Regions from separate parts of the Pseudomonas sp. FP453 genome, predicted to be linked through region 3. Evidence: riboswitches for the same ligand, from Rfam matches in the RefSeq annotation. Region 3 holds a riboswitch; each other region holds the start of a gene.
What was found. A riboswitch is a leader RNA that binds a small molecule or an ion and turns the genes downstream of it on or off. The one in region 3 is predicted to bind cobalamin.

Region 1: another riboswitch for cobalamin. It lies ahead of cobO (cob(I)yrinic acid a,c-diamide adenosyltransferase); the one in region 3 lies ahead of PSH87_RS12115 (CbtB-domain containing protein).
Region 2: another riboswitch for cobalamin. It lies ahead of PSH87_RS18855 (ABC transporter substrate-binding protein); the one in region 3 lies ahead of PSH87_RS12115 (CbtB-domain containing protein).

The regions. Positions count from the first base shown of each region.
Region 1 covers NZ_CP117435.1:4,440,205-4,445,497, forward strand. Annotated here, with positions in the region: gene PSH87_RS20100 (cobyrinate a,c-diamide synthase) at 1-1,295, opposite strand, end outside; gene cobO (cob(I)yrinic acid a,c-diamide adenosyltransferase) at 1,292-1,903, opposite strand; cobalamin riboswitch at 1,982-2,218, opposite strand; gene PSH87_RS20110 (sorbosone dehydrogenase family protein) at 2,318-3,631, shown strand; gene PSH87_RS20115 (C40 family peptidase) at 3,766-4,302, opposite strand; gene PSH87_RS20120 (C40 family peptidase) at 4,446-5,075, opposite strand; gene hda (DnaA regulatory inactivator Hda) at 5,289-5,293, opposite strand, start outside.
Region 2 covers NZ_CP117435.1:4,165,488-4,170,780, forward strand. Annotated here, with positions in the region: gene PSH87_RS18835 (amino acid aminotransferase) at 1-231, shown strand, start outside; gene PSH87_RS18840 (hypothetical protein) at 331-540, shown strand; gene PSH87_RS18845 (LysR family transcriptional regulator) at 646-1,518, opposite strand; gene PSH87_RS18850 (aldehyde dehydrogenase family protein) at 1,622-3,004, shown strand; cobalamin riboswitch at 3,285-3,479, shown strand; gene PSH87_RS18855 (ABC transporter substrate-binding protein) at 3,596-4,606, shown strand; gene PSH87_RS18860 (iron ABC transporter permease) at 4,603-5,293, shown strand, end outside.
Region 3 covers NZ_CP117435.1:2,692,324-2,697,616, forward strand. Annotated here, with positions in the region: gene PSH87_RS12090 (acyltransferase) at 15-1,040, shown strand; gene nfuA (Fe-S biogenesis protein NfuA) at 1,100-1,684, shown strand; gene cobM (precorrin-4 C(11)-methyltransferase) at 1,905-2,651, opposite strand; gene PSH87_RS12105 (cobalamin biosynthesis protein) at 2,722-3,114, opposite strand; gene PSH87_RS12110 (CbtA family protein) at 3,111-3,815, opposite strand; gene PSH87_RS12115 (CbtB-domain containing protein) at 3,827-4,015, opposite strand; cobalamin riboswitch at 4,112-4,315, opposite strand; cobalamin riboswitch at 4,842-5,042, shown strand; gene cobW (cobalamin biosynthesis protein CobW) at 5,135-5,293, shown strand, end outside.

The DNA.
Region 1 (5,293 bases), 1.7 Mb from region 3:
TCTGGCGCAAACAATGCAGCCACCGCCGCCGGATTCGACGGAAAGTAAAAGTGCACGTAGGAAGCCGTCATCCGCCCCTGTCGGTAAACCGCCTCGGCACCCCGCCCGCCATTGGGGCTCACGCCACGGGCAATCGGCGTGCAGTCGGTGCTGGTCAGGGAGTGGTGATAGGTATGCCCACGCAGTACACCTTCCGGCAACTCGACATTTTGCAGGGCCAGGGCGGCCAATTTCTTCTGCATCACCGCATCACCCTGCAGCAGACCGAGCAGTTCAGCGCGATTGCCATCCACATCAGTCAGCGAGTCCAGCAGGTACAACATGCCGCCGCACTCGGCGAGCAACGGTTTGCCGGCGGCGTGGTGGGCGCGGATTGCGTCGAGCATCGCGGTGTTTTCCGACAACGCCTGGTGATGCAATTCCGGGTAGCCGCCCGGCAGATAGAGACTGTCTACGTCAGGCAATTCACGATCATGGATCGGCGAGAAGAAGTGCAACTCGGCGCCCATCGCCCGCAACAGGTCGAGGCTGGCGCCGTAGGTAAAGGCGAAGGCTTCGTCGCGGGCCACGGCGATGCGCACACCGTCGAGCAGCGGCTCGGCGGCGATCACTTCCGGCGCAGCGAAGGTCACTGGCGGCGGCAAGGCGACTTCGCAGCTGCTGCCCAAGGCTTGGGCGGCGGCGTCGAGGCGTACGTCGAGGTCATTCAGTTCGCTGGCTTGCACCAGGCCCAGGTGACGGCTTGGCAATTCGATGCCGGTCTCGCGGGACAAGGCGCCGTACCAGCGCAGGCCTTCGGTGAGGCTGCCTTCGAGCAGTTGCGCATGGCGCAGGGTGCCGACGCGGTTGGCCAGCACGCCGGCGAACGGCAGGTCCGGCTGATAACGCGCCAGGCCCAGGGCCAATGCGCCAAACGTCTGGGCCATGGCGGTGCCGTCGATCACGCCGAGTACCGGCACGCCGAAGTGGCGGGCCAGGTCAGCGCTGGACGGAGTGCCGTCGAACAGGCCCATGACGCCTTCGATGAGGATCAGGTCGGCCTCGCCAGCAGCTTCCCACAACAGGCGGCGACTTTCCTGCTCGCCCACCATCCACATGTCCAACTGATACACCGGCGCACCGCTGGCGCGCTCGTGGATCATCGGGTCGAGAAAGTCCGGCCCGCATTTGAACACGCGCACCTTGCGCCCCAGGTTGCGGTGCAAACGGGCGAGCGCAGCGGTGACGGTGGTTTTGCCCTGGCCGGACGCCGGTGCGGCGATCAATACGGCCGGGCAATGACGGGGCTGATTCAAAGTTCGACGCCCTTCTGTGCCTTGATACCGGCCTGGAACGCGTGCTTGAGCATGCCCATTTCGGTGACGGTGTCGCCCATTTCAATCAGCTCAGGCTTGGCGCCACGGCCGGTGACCACCACGTGCTGCATCGGCGGGCGCGCTTGCAGGTCGCTGAGCACTTGGTCGAGGTCGAGGTAGCCGTGCTTGAGGGCAATATTCAGTTCATCGAGGACGACAAGGCCAATGGACGGGTCTTGCAGCAGTTCGCGGGAAACTTCCCACGCGGCTTCGGCGGCGGCGATGTCGCGCTGGCGGTCCTGGGTTTCCCAGGTGAAGCCTTCGCCCATGACGTGGAAGCGCACTTGCTCGGGGAAACGGCGGAAGAACAGCTCTTCGCCGGTGCTGTTACGCCCCTTGATGAACTGCACCACACCGCACTGCATACCGTGGCCCATGGCGCGGGCGAGCATGCCGAACGCGGAACTGCTTTTGCCTTTGCCGTTGCCGGTCAGCACCAGCAGCAGGCCGCACTCGTTGGGGGAATTGGCGATGCGCTCGTCGATCACGGCTTTTTTGCGCAGCATGCGCGCCAGGTGGCGTTCGTCGCGGTCGGGGGAATCGGTCATGGCAGCTCTCCGTTGGGGCTGGACAAAAACGGCGGGCAGGAAAAAGAAAAAACAGACAGCCAAGCATCGCCCACCGTGATGCTGTTGGATGTTGCAGGCCGGTCTCCGGGCTCATGAGTGGCGCGCTTGCCGACACTGCGCCTTCCCATATCGCGGGGCGATACAGTGGCAAAAGCAGGGTCTTGACTCATTTACCGTTGCGGGGGCAGCGCCGGAATTGCGGCAACACTGTGGACAAGTGCGCTCGCTCACCGGCTTCCCTGTTTCACTCCGTCGACCCATGGGTCACAGAGCACCTGGAACAAGTCGCGAAGGGTAGAGGGTTGGGGGTGGAGCGTCAATTAAAGCCGGCTGCGCACTTGAACCATCGGACCGCCGCGCGCCTCTACCCTTACAGGTATCCAGGAGAAAAACATGCACAAGACCCGACTTGCCCTACTGATCATGTGCGCAGGCGCCCTCGTCGCCTGCGGTGAAAGTTCGACCCTGCAAGTGTCTGACGGCACCGGGCCTTCCCCCAAGCTCCCGGAGCCGAACAAGACCCTGATCCCCACGGTCAACATCGCGCCGGCCATCGGCTGGCCTGAGGGCGCGAAACCCACCGCGGCTGCCGGGACTCAGGTGGCGGCGTTTGCCGAAGGACTGGACCACCCGCGCTGGCTGTATGTGCTACCCAATGGCGACGTGCTGGTGGCAGAAACCAATGCGCCGCCCAAACCCGATGATTCAAAGGGCATTCGCGGCTGGGTGATGGAAAAGGTCATGGGCCGAGCCGGTGCTGGCGTGCCTAGCCCGAACCGCATCACGCTGCTGCGCGACGCCGACCACGATGGCATCGCCGAGACCCGCACGGTGTTTCTGGCCAATCTCAATTCGCCGTTCGGCATGGCCCTGGTGGGCAATGACCTGTATGTAGCCGACTCGGACAAGCTGCTGCGCTTCCCCTACCAGCCGGGTGAAACCACGATCAAGGACGCCGGGACCAAGGTCGTCGACCTCCCCGGCGGCAGCATCAACCACCACTGGACCAAAAACGTGGTGGCGAGCAAGGACGGCAGCAAGCTGTATGTGAGCGTTGGCTCCAACAGCAACGTCGGTGAAAACGGCCTGCAGGCAGAAGAAGGCCGGGCGGCGATCTGGGAAGTGGACCGCGCCAGCGGCCAGCACCGCATCTTCGCCTCGGGCCTGCGCAACCCCAACGGCATGGCCTGGGAACCGCAAAGCGGCAAGCTGTGGACGGCGGTGAACGAACGCGATGAGATCGGCAGCGACCTGGTGCCGGACTACATCACCTCGGTGCAGGATGGCGCCTTCTATGGCTGGCCATTCAGCTACTACGGGCAGCATGTGGATGTGCGGGTCAACCCGCAAAACCTCGACCTGGTGGCCAAGGCGATTGCGCCGGACTACGCCGTGGGCCCACACACCGCCTCGCTGGGCCTGACGTTTGCCGAGGGCAGCAAACTGCCAGCGCCGTTCACTGATGGCGCTTTCATCGGCCAGCATGGCTCGTGGAACCGCAAGCCCCACAGTGGCTACAAGGTGATCTTCGTGCCGTTCGAGGCTGGCCAGCCCAAGGGGCAGCCGGTGGATGTGCTGACCGGGTTCCTCGACAAGGACGAGAAAGCCATGGGCCGGCCGGTGGGTGTGGTGGTTGATCAGCAAGGCGGGGTGTTGGTGGCGGATGATGTGGGGAATAAGGTGTGGCGGGTGTCGGCGGCTAAGTAGGTAGGCTTCAGACCAACACAAATCCAATGTGGGAGCGGGCTTGCCCGCGATGAGGGAGTGTCAGTCAACTGATGCATGACTGACACACCGCAATCGCGGGCAAGCCCGCTCCCACAGTTAGCTCTGCATTCAATTCAGGGATTACGCGCCAGATTCCCTGGCAACACGCGCTTGGCACTCAGATAAGCATTCTGCCAATACGCCTTGGACAAGGTGTCCAGCTTCACCGTACCGCCGGTTTGCGGCGCGTGTACGAAGCGGCCCTCGCCCACGTAGATCCCGGCATGGCTGACCTGCGAACCGCCGCCTGTAGCGAAGAACAACAGATCACCGGTTTGCAGGTTCTGCTCACTGACATCCTGCGCCCGCATCACGATCAGTTCACGGGTAGTACGCGGCAAGGAGATGCCGGCGGCGTCGCGAAACACAAAGCCGATCAGGCCGCTGCAATCAAAGCCCGAATCCGGCGTGTTGCCGCCCCAACGATAAGGCGTGCCGACCAGGCCCAGCGCGCGAAAGAGCACGTCTTCGGCAGCCGGCGAGAAATTCTGGGTGGCGTAGTTGAACACCGGCTTGGGCTTCACCGCGACGGGTGCAGGCGGTGGACGGCTGGCGCAGGCGCTGAGCAGCGCGGCGCAGACAATGAGGATCAGGCGGGCCGAGGTCGACATGTGCAGAACAATCCTGGTCTGGATGCGGCTTTCGCTGCCGAACGCTGAAAACCAGAACGCGCAAGCAAGCTCGCGCGTACGGATTACAACAATGTCCAGGGATTCTAGCGCTTACACGTCAAACTTCAAGTATCACTTTAAGTTTACTTGCTAGCGGTAACCGTGGTCGGGGCCATGGCGAGTGCGCGCTTGGCTTCGATGAAGGTTTTGCTCCAGTAGCTGTCGCCCAGGTTGTCGACGCGAACACCGCCACTGCGACGGCTGCTGGAGTGGATAAACTGGTTATCGCCCAGGTAGATACCGGCATGGCTTACGCGACCACGGCCAGCCGTACTGAAGAAAAGCAGATCACCGGGCTTGAGGTTGTTGCGCGCGACCAACGGTGCATTCACGTTGATCATCTCGCGAGTGGAGCGTGGCAGGTTCATGCCCGCTTCTTCACGAAACAGGTAGCCGATGAAACCGCTGCAGTCGAAACCGGCTTCAGAGGTACCGCCGAAACGGTAACGGGTACCGATCAGGGACATGCCGCGTTCGAGGATGCTGTCGGCCAGGACGGGAAGCTGGTAAGGCTTGTTGCCGGCGAAGGCGCCCAGTTCCTTTTCAGTCGCCAGCTCTTCTTCATAAACAGAAGCAGACTGTGCAGCGACGAATTTTGCCTGATTTTGAACCTGGGGTTTTTGCTGCTCAACCACCTGTTGAGGGTGGGAGGCGCAACCAAACAACAGGGTAACGAGTGCGAGAGGCACGAGGGGTGCGAAGCGATTTAGCATGGGCACGACCGTGGCTGATGTGTAAAGAAGCCGAGACTATGCCCTCTATCACATCGATTTGCAAATTCAATCGTGATCTATGTGACTTCTTGTTTGGACTATGACATCTAAGCCCTTAACACCCTATACGCGCCTTTTGCGTGGCCAAAGCGGCCCAAACGCAGGTTTTCTGGCGCCTGGAATTTGCCGAAAGCCCCGAAAACAAAGGGCTGGCTACC
Region 2 (5,293 bases), 1.5 Mb from region 3:
ATGCGTGAGCAAATGGTGTCGGAATTGGCCAAGGCTGCTCCGGGCCATGACTTCAGCTTTGTCGGTCGCCAGCGTGGGATGTTTTCCTACTCCGGCCTGAGCGTTGAGCAGGTCACCCGCCTGCGCAACGAGTTCGGCATCTACGCCCTCGACACGGGCCGTATCTGTGTCGCGGCGTTGAACCAGTCGAACATCGACGCGGTCACAAAGGCAATCGTTCAGGTGCTGTAAGCCGGTAACCGTTGCACAGAAGGGGAAGCCAATGGCTTCCCCTTTTTTGTCGCCAGCCCCTAGACTGAACCTTGCCCGCCCCTTTGCTGTGAGAGCCTTATGAGAAACGACGACCTGGACCTGCGTGCCGACCGCGATGAGCTGGATGACTACACGCCGCGCGCGCCGCAGGTTAAGCGGCAGAAAAGCCTAGTGTTGCAGGTGGCCCTGGGTGTGTTCCTTGGTGGCCTGGCTCTATGGCTGGTGCAACTGGGTGCGACAGCACTGATGACCAAGCTCGCCATGGGCACCCTGCAATTCGGCGGCTAGCACCGATCAAACTGTGGGAGCTGGCTTGCCTGCGATGCAGGCGACTCGGTACATCAGGTCCACCCAGTTGATGCCATCGCAGGCAAGCCAGCTCCCACACTTGATCTATGTTGGCTCTAGAACGCGTTCTTCCAGCAGCTTCACAAAGCTGTTCAGGCTCTGCGACACCGTCCCCCGCCGCCAGATCAGCCAGGTGTGCAACACCCGAAAGCTGTCCATCAACGGCCACACGCTCACCGCCGCAAACCCCGGCATGCTTTCCAGCATGCTGCGCGGCATCAGGGCCAAGCCCGCGCCGGCGCTGACGCAGGCGAGCATGCCGTGGTACGACTCGATCTCGAAGATCTTGCCCGGCACTGCGCCATCCTGGGAGAACCAGCGCTCAAAGTGGTGCCGGTACGAGCAGTTCGAGCGAAAGGTGTAGATGTTCTCGCCATTCACATCCTGGCCCCGGGTGATGGGCGCGTGATGCAGCGGCGCGATCACCACCATCTCTTCCTCAAACACCGCCACGCCTTCCAGCGTTGCATGCAACACCGGCCCATCGACAAACGCCGCCGCCAGGCGCCCCGACAGCACGCCTTCGATCATGGTGCCCGACGGCCCGGTGCTCAGGTCCAGTTCGACTTTGGTGTGTTTCTGGTTGTAGGCCGCGAGCAAGGCCGGGATACGCACCGCCGCGGTGCTTTCCAGTGAGCCGAGGGCAAACGCGCCCTGGGGCTCCTCCCCCGCCACCGTCGCGCGGGCTTCCTGCACCAGGTCGAGGATGCGCCGCGCATAGCCGAGGAAATTCCAGCCCGCTGGCGACAGACGCAGGCGGCTCTTCTCGCGGATAAACAACTCCACGCCCAGGTCCTGCTCCAGTTGCTTGATACGGGTGGTCAGGTTCGACGGCACCCGATGAATCAACTGCGCGGCGGCGCTGATGCTGCCTTGCTCGGCAACGGCCTTGAAGATTTCCAGCTGCACCAGGTCCAAGTCATTCTCCAATCGTGAACGTATTGCTTAATATTATTCAGTTTCCAGAAAAGAGCCAGCCCCGTAGGCTGAACCCCACTTACTCATTCAGCAGGACGGTGCCATGAACGCGACCACCCACGCCCTCTCGATCAACCCGGCCAACGGCGAAACCGTCGGCAGCTACCCATACGAAAGCGAGTCGCAGCTGGACGCCGCCCTCGACCGTTCCACCACCGCCTTCCGCACCTGGCGCCGCCAGCCGGTCAGCCAGCGCGCCGAGCTGTTGCTGGCCCTGGCCGCCGCCCTGCGCGAGCAAGCCGAAGACATGGCGCAGATGATCACCCTGGAAATGGGCAAGCCCATCGCCCAGGCCCGTGCCGAAATCGAAAAATGCGCCCAGCTCAGCGAGTGGTACGCCGCCCAAGGCCCGGCCATGCTCGCGCCGGAGCCGACCCTGGTGGACAACGGCAGCGCCCAGATCGAATACCGCCCGCTGGGCCCGATCCTCGCCGTGATGCCGTGGAACTTCCCGGTCTGGCAAGTGCTGCGCGGCGCCGTGCCGACCATGCTCGCCGGCAACACCTACGTGCTCAAGCACGCACCCAACGTGATGGGCAGCGCCTACCTGATCCTGCAAGCCTTCAAAAAGGCCGGCTTCGCTGACGGTTTGTTCGAAGTGCTCAACGTGACTCCGGACGGTGTGTCCAAAGCCATCGCCGACCCACGCATCGCTGCCGTCACCCTCACCGGCAGCGTGCGCGCCGGTATCGCCATCGGCTCCCAGGCCGGTGCCGCGCTGAAAAAATGCGTGCTGGAACTGGGCGGCTCCGACCCGTTCATCGTGCTCAACGACGCCGACCTCGACGCCGCCGTACAAGCTGCGTTGATCGGCCGCTTCCAGAACAGCGGCCAAGTCTGCGCTGCCGCCAAGCGCCTGATCATCGAAGCCGGCGTGGCAGAAGCCTTCACCGCCAAGTTCCTCGAAGCCAGCCGCGCGCTGGTGATGGGCGACCCGACAGACGCCAGCACCTACATCGGCCCGATGGCCCGCTTCGACCTGCGCGACGAGCTGCACGGCCAGGTCCAGGCCACCCTGGAAGAAGGCGCGACCCTGCTGCTGGGCGGCCATAAGGTCCCAGGCGCAGGCAACTACTATGAGCCCACCGTACTGGCCAACGTCACCGACCAGATGACCTCGTTCAAACAGGAACTGTTCGGCCCCGTCGCCTCGATCATCACCGCCCGCGACGCTGACCACGCCGTTGCACTGGCGAATGACAGCGAGTTTGGCCTCACCGCGAGCATCTTCACCACCGATGCGGCGAAAGCCCGCGATATCGCCAACCGCCTGGAAACCGGTGGGATCTTCGTCAACTCGTTCAGCATCTCTGACCCTCGGGTCGCGTTTGGCGGGATCAAGAAGAGTGGCTTTGGCCGGGAGCTGTCGCACTTCGGCGTGCGCGAGTTCTGCAATGCGCAGACTGTGTGGCTGGATCGTAAATAAACCAGGCAACCAGTGCCGCCGCCTTCGCAGCCTCGCTGGCGCTCGACAGCTCCCACAGGGATTGGCTGTGTCCGTGAGACCTGGGTCCGAACACTGTCAGCCCTACCAACACAGTCCAACTGTGGGAGCTGGCTTGCCTGCGATAGCGGTCTGTCAGTTAAAGAGATGCAAGCTGACCCGCCGCCATCGCAGGCAAGCCAGCTCCCACACAAGCCAGTTCCCTCAGAGATCGCATTTGTTCTGCGATTTCCCCGTTGCAACTCCCCCTTCGCACCACGATCGACTACCATGGCGCGCCGGTTCCCGAAGGGGACTAACAGGGAATCCCCAGCGCGCCCCATCGCGCCAATCGGAACTGCCCCCGCAACTGTAGGTGCCGAGCCTGCTCCCCACTGCCACTGGACGCTGTCCGGGAAGGCCGGAGCGAGGCGACGACGCACCAGTCAGGAGACCTGCCGGCCCAGCGTTATCACCAACCGGCGGGGTGTCCGGGAAGGACATCCTTGCGCGGCCCCGGCGGCCGTGTTCGTGGGTGTATTTCCACTACCGTACCTCCCCAGTCCACTGTACGGTCCCAACGGAGATTGCCCCATGCTGCCACGCGTTACCGCCCTGCTCACCGGCCTGGGTTTCTGTGCCCTGGCCCACGCCGCGCCGACCCACTACCCGCTGTCGCTGGAAAACTGCGGCAGCAGCCTCAGCTTCCAACAAGCCCCCGCACGCAGCGTGACCATCGGCCAGGCCGCCACCGAGATGCTCTACGCCCTGGGCGTGGGCGAGAAAGTGGTCGGCACGTCGCTGTGGTTCAACAACGTACTGCCGCAGTTCAAGACCCTGAACAACGGCATCGAGCGCCTGGCCAATAACGAGCCGAGCTTCGAAGCGGTGATCGCCAAGCGCCCGCAACTGGTGGCCGCCGAACTGGAGTGGGTGGTCGGCGCGCAGGGCGTGGTGGGCACCCGCGAGCAGTTTCACGAACTGAAAATCCCCACCTACCTGCTGCCCTCCGACTGCGAAGGCAAGGACAACCTGGTGGGCGCCGACGGCACGCGGCTGGAGCCGTTTCGCATCGACACCATCTATAAAAGCATCAGCCAACTGGCGGCGATTTTTGACGTCCAGGATCGCGGCCAACAGCTGAACGACGAACTCAAGGCACGCCTGGCCAAGTCCGTCGCCACCGTGCAGAGCAAGGGCCTCAAGCAGGCCAGCGCGCTGGTGTGGTTCTCCAGCGCCGAGATGGCCAGCGATCCCTACGTGGCCGGCCACAAGGGCATCCCCGAATTCATGCTGCAAACCCTCGGTTTGCATAACGTGGTGCAGTCCGATGAAGAATGGCCCGCCGTCGGCTGGGAAACCATCGCCAAGGCCAACCCGACCTTCCTCGTCATCGCCCGCATGGACCGTCGCCGCTACCCCGCCGACGACCACGAGAAGAAACTCGCCTTCCTGCGCAGCGACCCGGTCACGCGCAATATGGACGCAGTGAAAAACAACCGCATCATCATCCTCGACGCCCTGGCGTTGCAGGCCAGCATCCGCATGTTCGATGGCCTGGAACAACTGGCCACGGCCATCGACGGCTACGACCTGCCGCAATGATCCGTCCCCTGATCGCCCTGGCCCTGCTGTTGCTCGCCGTACTCGCCGGCGTGGCCATCGGCGAAACCGCCATCTCGCCGCAGGTCGTGCTCCAGGTGCTGGCCAATAAACTGTGGGGCGCCGGCTACGTGCTGGACCCCATCGACGAAGGCGTGGTCTGGAACTACCGCCTGACCCGCGCCCTGGTTGCCGCCGCGTGCGGCGCCGGGCTGGCGACCTGCGGGGTGATCTTGCAGTCGCTGCTGCGCAACCCATTGGCCGACCCCTACCTGCTGGGCATCAGTGCCGGTGCCTCGACCGGGGCGGTATTGGTGGCGTTGATTGGCGTGGGCGGTGGTTTGATCTCGTTGTCGGCCGGCGCGTTTGTCGGCGCGATGGCCGCGTTCGCCCTGGTGATTTTGCTCGCGCGGGCCAGCGGCTCGTCCAGCGGCACCGGGCAGATCATCCTCGCCGGCATTGCCGGTTCGCAGCTGTTCAATGCGCTGACCGCGTTCCTCATCACCAAATCCGCCAGCTCCGAACAGGCGCGCGGCATCATGTTCTGGTTGCTGGGCAACCTCAGCGGCGTGCGCTGGCCGTCGGTATGGCTGGCGGTGCCGGTGGCGCTCGTGGGTTTGGCGGTGTGCCTGTGGCATCGCCGCGCGCTGGATGCGTTCACCTTTGGCAGCGATTCGGCGGCGTCCCTCG
Region 3 (5,293 bases):
AAGGTAAGCCGATGATGTTGATTTCAGTGCAGGCGCTTCGGGCCTTGGCGGCGTGGGTGGTGGTGGGGCATCACTTTACCCAGGTGTTCTTCAATTTTGAGGTCGATAACCCGCTGGCCTACCTGTTCGCCGACAAAGGCGGCATCGGGGTGGATGTATTCTTTGTCATCAGCGGCCTGGTGATTTTTCTCGCCACCGCCGACAAGGCGCTGACACCTTGGCGTTTCATGCTCATGCGCGTGGCACGGATCGCCCCGGCGTATTGGTTCTATACCCTGCTCATGGCCTTTCTGGCGGTGGCGGTGCCTTCGCTGATTCCAGAGGTTCGATTCGAACCGGGTCACATGCTCTTGTCGATGCTGTTTATCCCGGCCGAAAATCCCGCGGGTTTTGGCGTCTATCCGCTGCTGGATGTGGGCTGGACCCTGAACTTCGAGATGTTGTTCTATCTGCTGTTCGCCTGTGCCTTGCTGGTGCGTGGGGCCTATCGATTGGGGGTGGTGGCAGCGCTGCTGTATCTCGTGTGTTACATCGTTGCCCCCGCCCTGGACTTTGCTGACGGGTTCTACAGCAATGACATGGTCTTTGAGTTTCTGATGGGCATTGGGATTGGCATGCTGTATCGGCGCGGCCTGTGTCGGGCCAAGGCATGGTTGCCTTTGTTGGGCATCGTCGTTGCACTGGTGGCGATTTGGCATGGAGCGAATGTGCCGCGTGCGTTGGAGTGGGGAGTGCCAAGCGCGTTATTGGTCATCAGTTGCGTGACGCTGGAGCCTTACTTCAAGGATTTGCGCTTTTTGAAGCGGCTCGGGGACTGCTCCTATTCAGTGTATTTGATCCACGTGCTGGTGTTGTGCGCTGGTCGGTGGGTCGTTGAGCGCACGGGCATAGATCCCTATGCGGTCCTGCCGTTTTGCCTCCTGGTGACGGCGTTTGGCGCATTTTTGAGCTACGAGTGGTTGGAGAAACGCACGTATCGCGGGTTCCAACGCTGGCTGGGTGTCGATGAGTCGACTGCCCTTTCCCGACAAAAATACTAGGACTTTGTACCTGCGTAATATTTTGGCGTAAACTGCCGGCAAGCCTGTGAGGAGTTTCCATGACTGCCATAACCATTACCGACGCCGCCCACGATTACCTGGCTGACCTGCTGTCCAAGCAGAACACCCCGGGTATCGGCATCCGCGTCTTTATCACCCAGCCTGGCACCCAGTACGCCGAGACGTGCATTGCCTACTGCAAGCCGGGGGAAGAGAAACCTGAAGACACCGCGCTGGGGCTGAAAAGCTTCACCGCCTACATCGACGCCTTCAGCGAAGCCTTCCTGGATGACGCTGTGGTTGACTACGCCACCGATCGCATGGGCGGCCAGTTGACCATCAAGGCGCCCAACGCCAAGGTGCCAAACGTCAACGCCGACAGCCCGGTGAACGAGCGCATCAACTACTACCTGCAAACCGAGATCAACCCAGGTTTGGCCAGCCACGGCGGCCAGGTCAGCCTGATCGACGTCGTGGACGACGGCATTGCCGTGCTCAAGTTCGGCGGCGGCTGCCAGGGCTGCGGCCAGGCGGACGTGACCCTGCGCGAAGGCATCGAGCGCACCCTGCTGGAGCGTATTCCGGAGCTCAAGGGTGTGCGTGACGTGACCGACCACACGCAGAAAGAAAACGCCTACTACTGAGTAAGGCGTTCACTGCGAAGAAAAAACGGCGCCCCGTGAGCGCCGTTTTTTTATGTTTATTTTTCAATGTCTTGCGCTATCTACCTAACGAAGAAGATCAACTGTGGGAGCTGGCTTGCCTGCGATAGCGGTGCATCAGCAGACACATGTACTGCCTGGCACACCGCCATCGCGGGCAAGCCCGGCTCCCACAGGGTTTTGCATTGATCTCTGGATAGGCTCAGGGGCGGTAAAGGTGCGCGTGGCCTGCCCGGTACAGCGACGATTCACTGAAGCTGTCACTGGCCAACACCCTGCCCACCACGATCAACGCCGTGCGCCGAAACCCCTTGGCCGCTACCTTCTCGGCAATATCGCTCAACGTGCCAACCGCCCAATCCTGATCCGGCCACGTCGCCCGATGCACCACGGCAATCGGGCAATCGGCGCCATAGTGCGGCAGCAGTTCGGCAACGATTTTTTCCAGATGGTTGACCCCGAGGTGAATCGCCATGGTCGTGCCGTGGCGGGCCAGGCTGGCAAAATCCTCACCGGCCGGCATGCTGGTTTTGTCGGCATAGCGGGTCAGGATCACGCTCTGGGCGATATCCGGCAGGGTCAGTTCTGCCTCCAGCAGCGCCGCGCAGGCGGCAACGGCCGTTACGCCGGGGATGATCTGAAAGGGGATGCCCAACTCGCGCAAATGACGGATCTGCTCGCCAATCGCCCCGTACAGGCTCGGATCGCCGGAGTGCACGCGTGCCACATCCTGGCCGTTTGCATGGGCCGCCTTGATCAAATCGATGATCTGTTCCAGGTGCAGTTCGGCGCTGTTGACCAGGGTTTCCGCCTGATGGCCTGCCAGTACCGCCGCAGGTACCAGCGAGCCCGCATAGATGATCACCGGGCAACTGCGGATCAGCCGCTGGCCTTTGACGGTGATCAATTCCGGGTCGCCGGGGCCTGCGCCGATGAAGTAGACGGTCATGGGAGATTCCTGTTGAAAAGCGGGCGAGCATGAAGATTGCTCATGATCGAGAAGGGCAATTATCGGGTTTTTAGTCAGCGCACGCCAAGGCAAAGGTCGCCTGGGTGGTTTTTTGGCGGGTGATCAGCAGGCGGGCAGGGCTGCCGGCGAGGTGTTCTGCCACGGCCAGCGCGGCGCTTTCGGCAATGCCGTAACAACCGGTATGGGTGAAGGCGACGACGGATTTGTGGCTCAAGCGGTCGGCATATATTGCCAACTGCGGCGCGGTGAAACAGTGCAGGGGTAGCTTCAACGCTGCGGCCAGGGCCAGCAATCCGGGCTCATCGCTTTTGCGGTCGATACTCGCCAACGCGGTGATGCGGTGACGCTCGATACCGCCCTCGGCGAGGGCGGAGTCAAGCAGGCCCAGCAGGGTCTGAACCTCACAACCCCGCTGGCAACCCAGGCCGACTACCAGGGTCATGCCGAGTATTGATCGCTGCGGTTGCGGCGGAACAGCCAGGCGCTGATCAGGCCCAAAGCCAGCCAGAAGGCGACGTTGGTCAGCTGCGAAGCGATCTTGAACTGCGCTTCCAGGGCTTCCGGTGCGAGCATCGAATGCACTTCCGGTTGTGGTGCGCCAATCACATGGGGCACTGCCAGGATCGCTGCGCCTAGTGCCTTGAGCAGCCAGTTGCGCCCGAATACGATCAGCGCGATACCGGCTGCGGTGGACGCGGCGGTACCGATCCACCAGGTCTGGCGCAGCGCGAGATCAGCGGCCGCCGTGCCTGGCAACTCAGGTGGCAGGCCCAGGGTCGGCGCCAGCACGAAGGTTGCATAACCGGCCAGCCCCCACAGCAGCCCCTGGGCCGTGCGGGTCGGTGCACGCAGGGTGTACAGGCCGGCCAGCATCAGCGCAAAGCCGACGGCGACCACCAGGTTGCCACCCGTGGTGGACAGCACGCGCTGCCAGCCGTCTTCCGGCTCCCAGGCTTCGGCGTCATGGGTATGGGCGGCAGCCCCCGCGGCGTGTTCATGCGCCACTTCGGTGGCGGCCGGGGCTTTTTCAAAGGTTTCCGCCTGCAAAATCAGCGGGGCGACCCAGAAGCTTTGCAGCAGGGTCAGCAGCAGGGCGGCCGCAAGGCCGGTGAAACCTGCGGTTTGCGCAATACGCTTGATCATGTCGGCAGGTCTCAGTGGCACGGGAACGCGGCGCTGTGGCGGGTATCGTGGGCGGCGTTATGCACGGCCTCGATATGGGAGAAACCGGCGAAATACACCAGGCACGCGCCGAGGATCGACGCACCGATGGCGGCGGTCAGGCGTTGGCTCAGGGTAGAGGTGCTGCTGGTGGAGTGCGAGGTGCTGCTGATGATCGACATGGCGCGTCCCTTTCAGGTGTCAGGGTGAAGCGAGCGCATGAAAACCCCGCGAGCCAGGCACGCAGGGTTCTGAACAGCGCCCGCCCACCGCGGGTTTGTTATCTGATTTTTTCGGGCCGGTCTCCGGGCTTGCGAGGGGCTCAATGCCTGAAAACGTCGCCTTCCCATGCTGTCTGGCACAGTGGATATGACGTTTCGCTCGCTTACCGTTGCGGGGGCAGCACCGGACTGGTCATATCGCTATGACGCACCGGTTTCCCGTTTCACCCTTTGCAGGGCACCCGAAACAAGATGTGTAGGAGAGCATGGGGGTGGGAGGGGAGTCAATTGGGATGTGGGTTTTGGCTTTGGTGGTGTACATATCCGTTTTTTAGGTAACGGCCACTTGGGGTCCGCCCTTACGGCGGGTCACTTTGGAAAAGCCCCAAAGTAACAACTGTGGGAACTGGCAACTGTGGGAGCTGGCTTGCCTGCGATGCAGACACCTCGGTACATCAGGCACACCCAGTTGATGCCATCGCAGGCAAGCCAGCTCCCACAGGGGAACGCGTACGCTTCATCGATCAGGTCGGCTACTAGGCCGCCTCGCTTTTGCTTTTGATTTTGATCTTAGGCGCCCCCCCAAATCCATGTCGGATTACGGGCACACCGAGCCTAGGCGAGGTGCCGAGTGTTGGGGCAAGAGCCCTTTTGGTTACTTTTGGGGCTCTTTTCCAAAAGTGACCCGCCGTAAGGGCGGAACCCTGAGCCGCCGTTACCGCAGCAACGGATATGTACACAAGCCAAACCAACCCAACCCCATCATTGACCATCCCCCAAGCACTGCGTAGCCTTGCACCCTCGAGGTTCTTCAGCCTAGGCCGAAGCTAAGAAGGGAACGCGGTCCAAGCCGCGGCTGCCCCCGCAACTGTAAAGGGTTCATCTGACTGCCACGCCACTGCCAAACCGGCGGGAAGGCGCAATCAGCGCCGGTCGCAAGACCGGCAAGCCCCAAGCCAGGAGACCTGCCTCGCAACCGATTTTTCAATTCAACCGGGCGGGGTGATCCGGTGACGAAATCCGCTGCTGCGCACCGTCGCAGGGCCTATCGTCCCGTATGCCCGCCCCCAAGGGCATCCGATGAAAACACTGGCCAAACTCCCCGTCACCATCGTTACCGGCTTCCTCGGCTCGGGCAAGACCACCTTGCTGCGCCATATGCTCGACAACGCCCAGGGCCGACGCATCGCCGTGATCGTCAACGAATTCGGCGAGTTGGGCATTGACGGTGAAATCCTC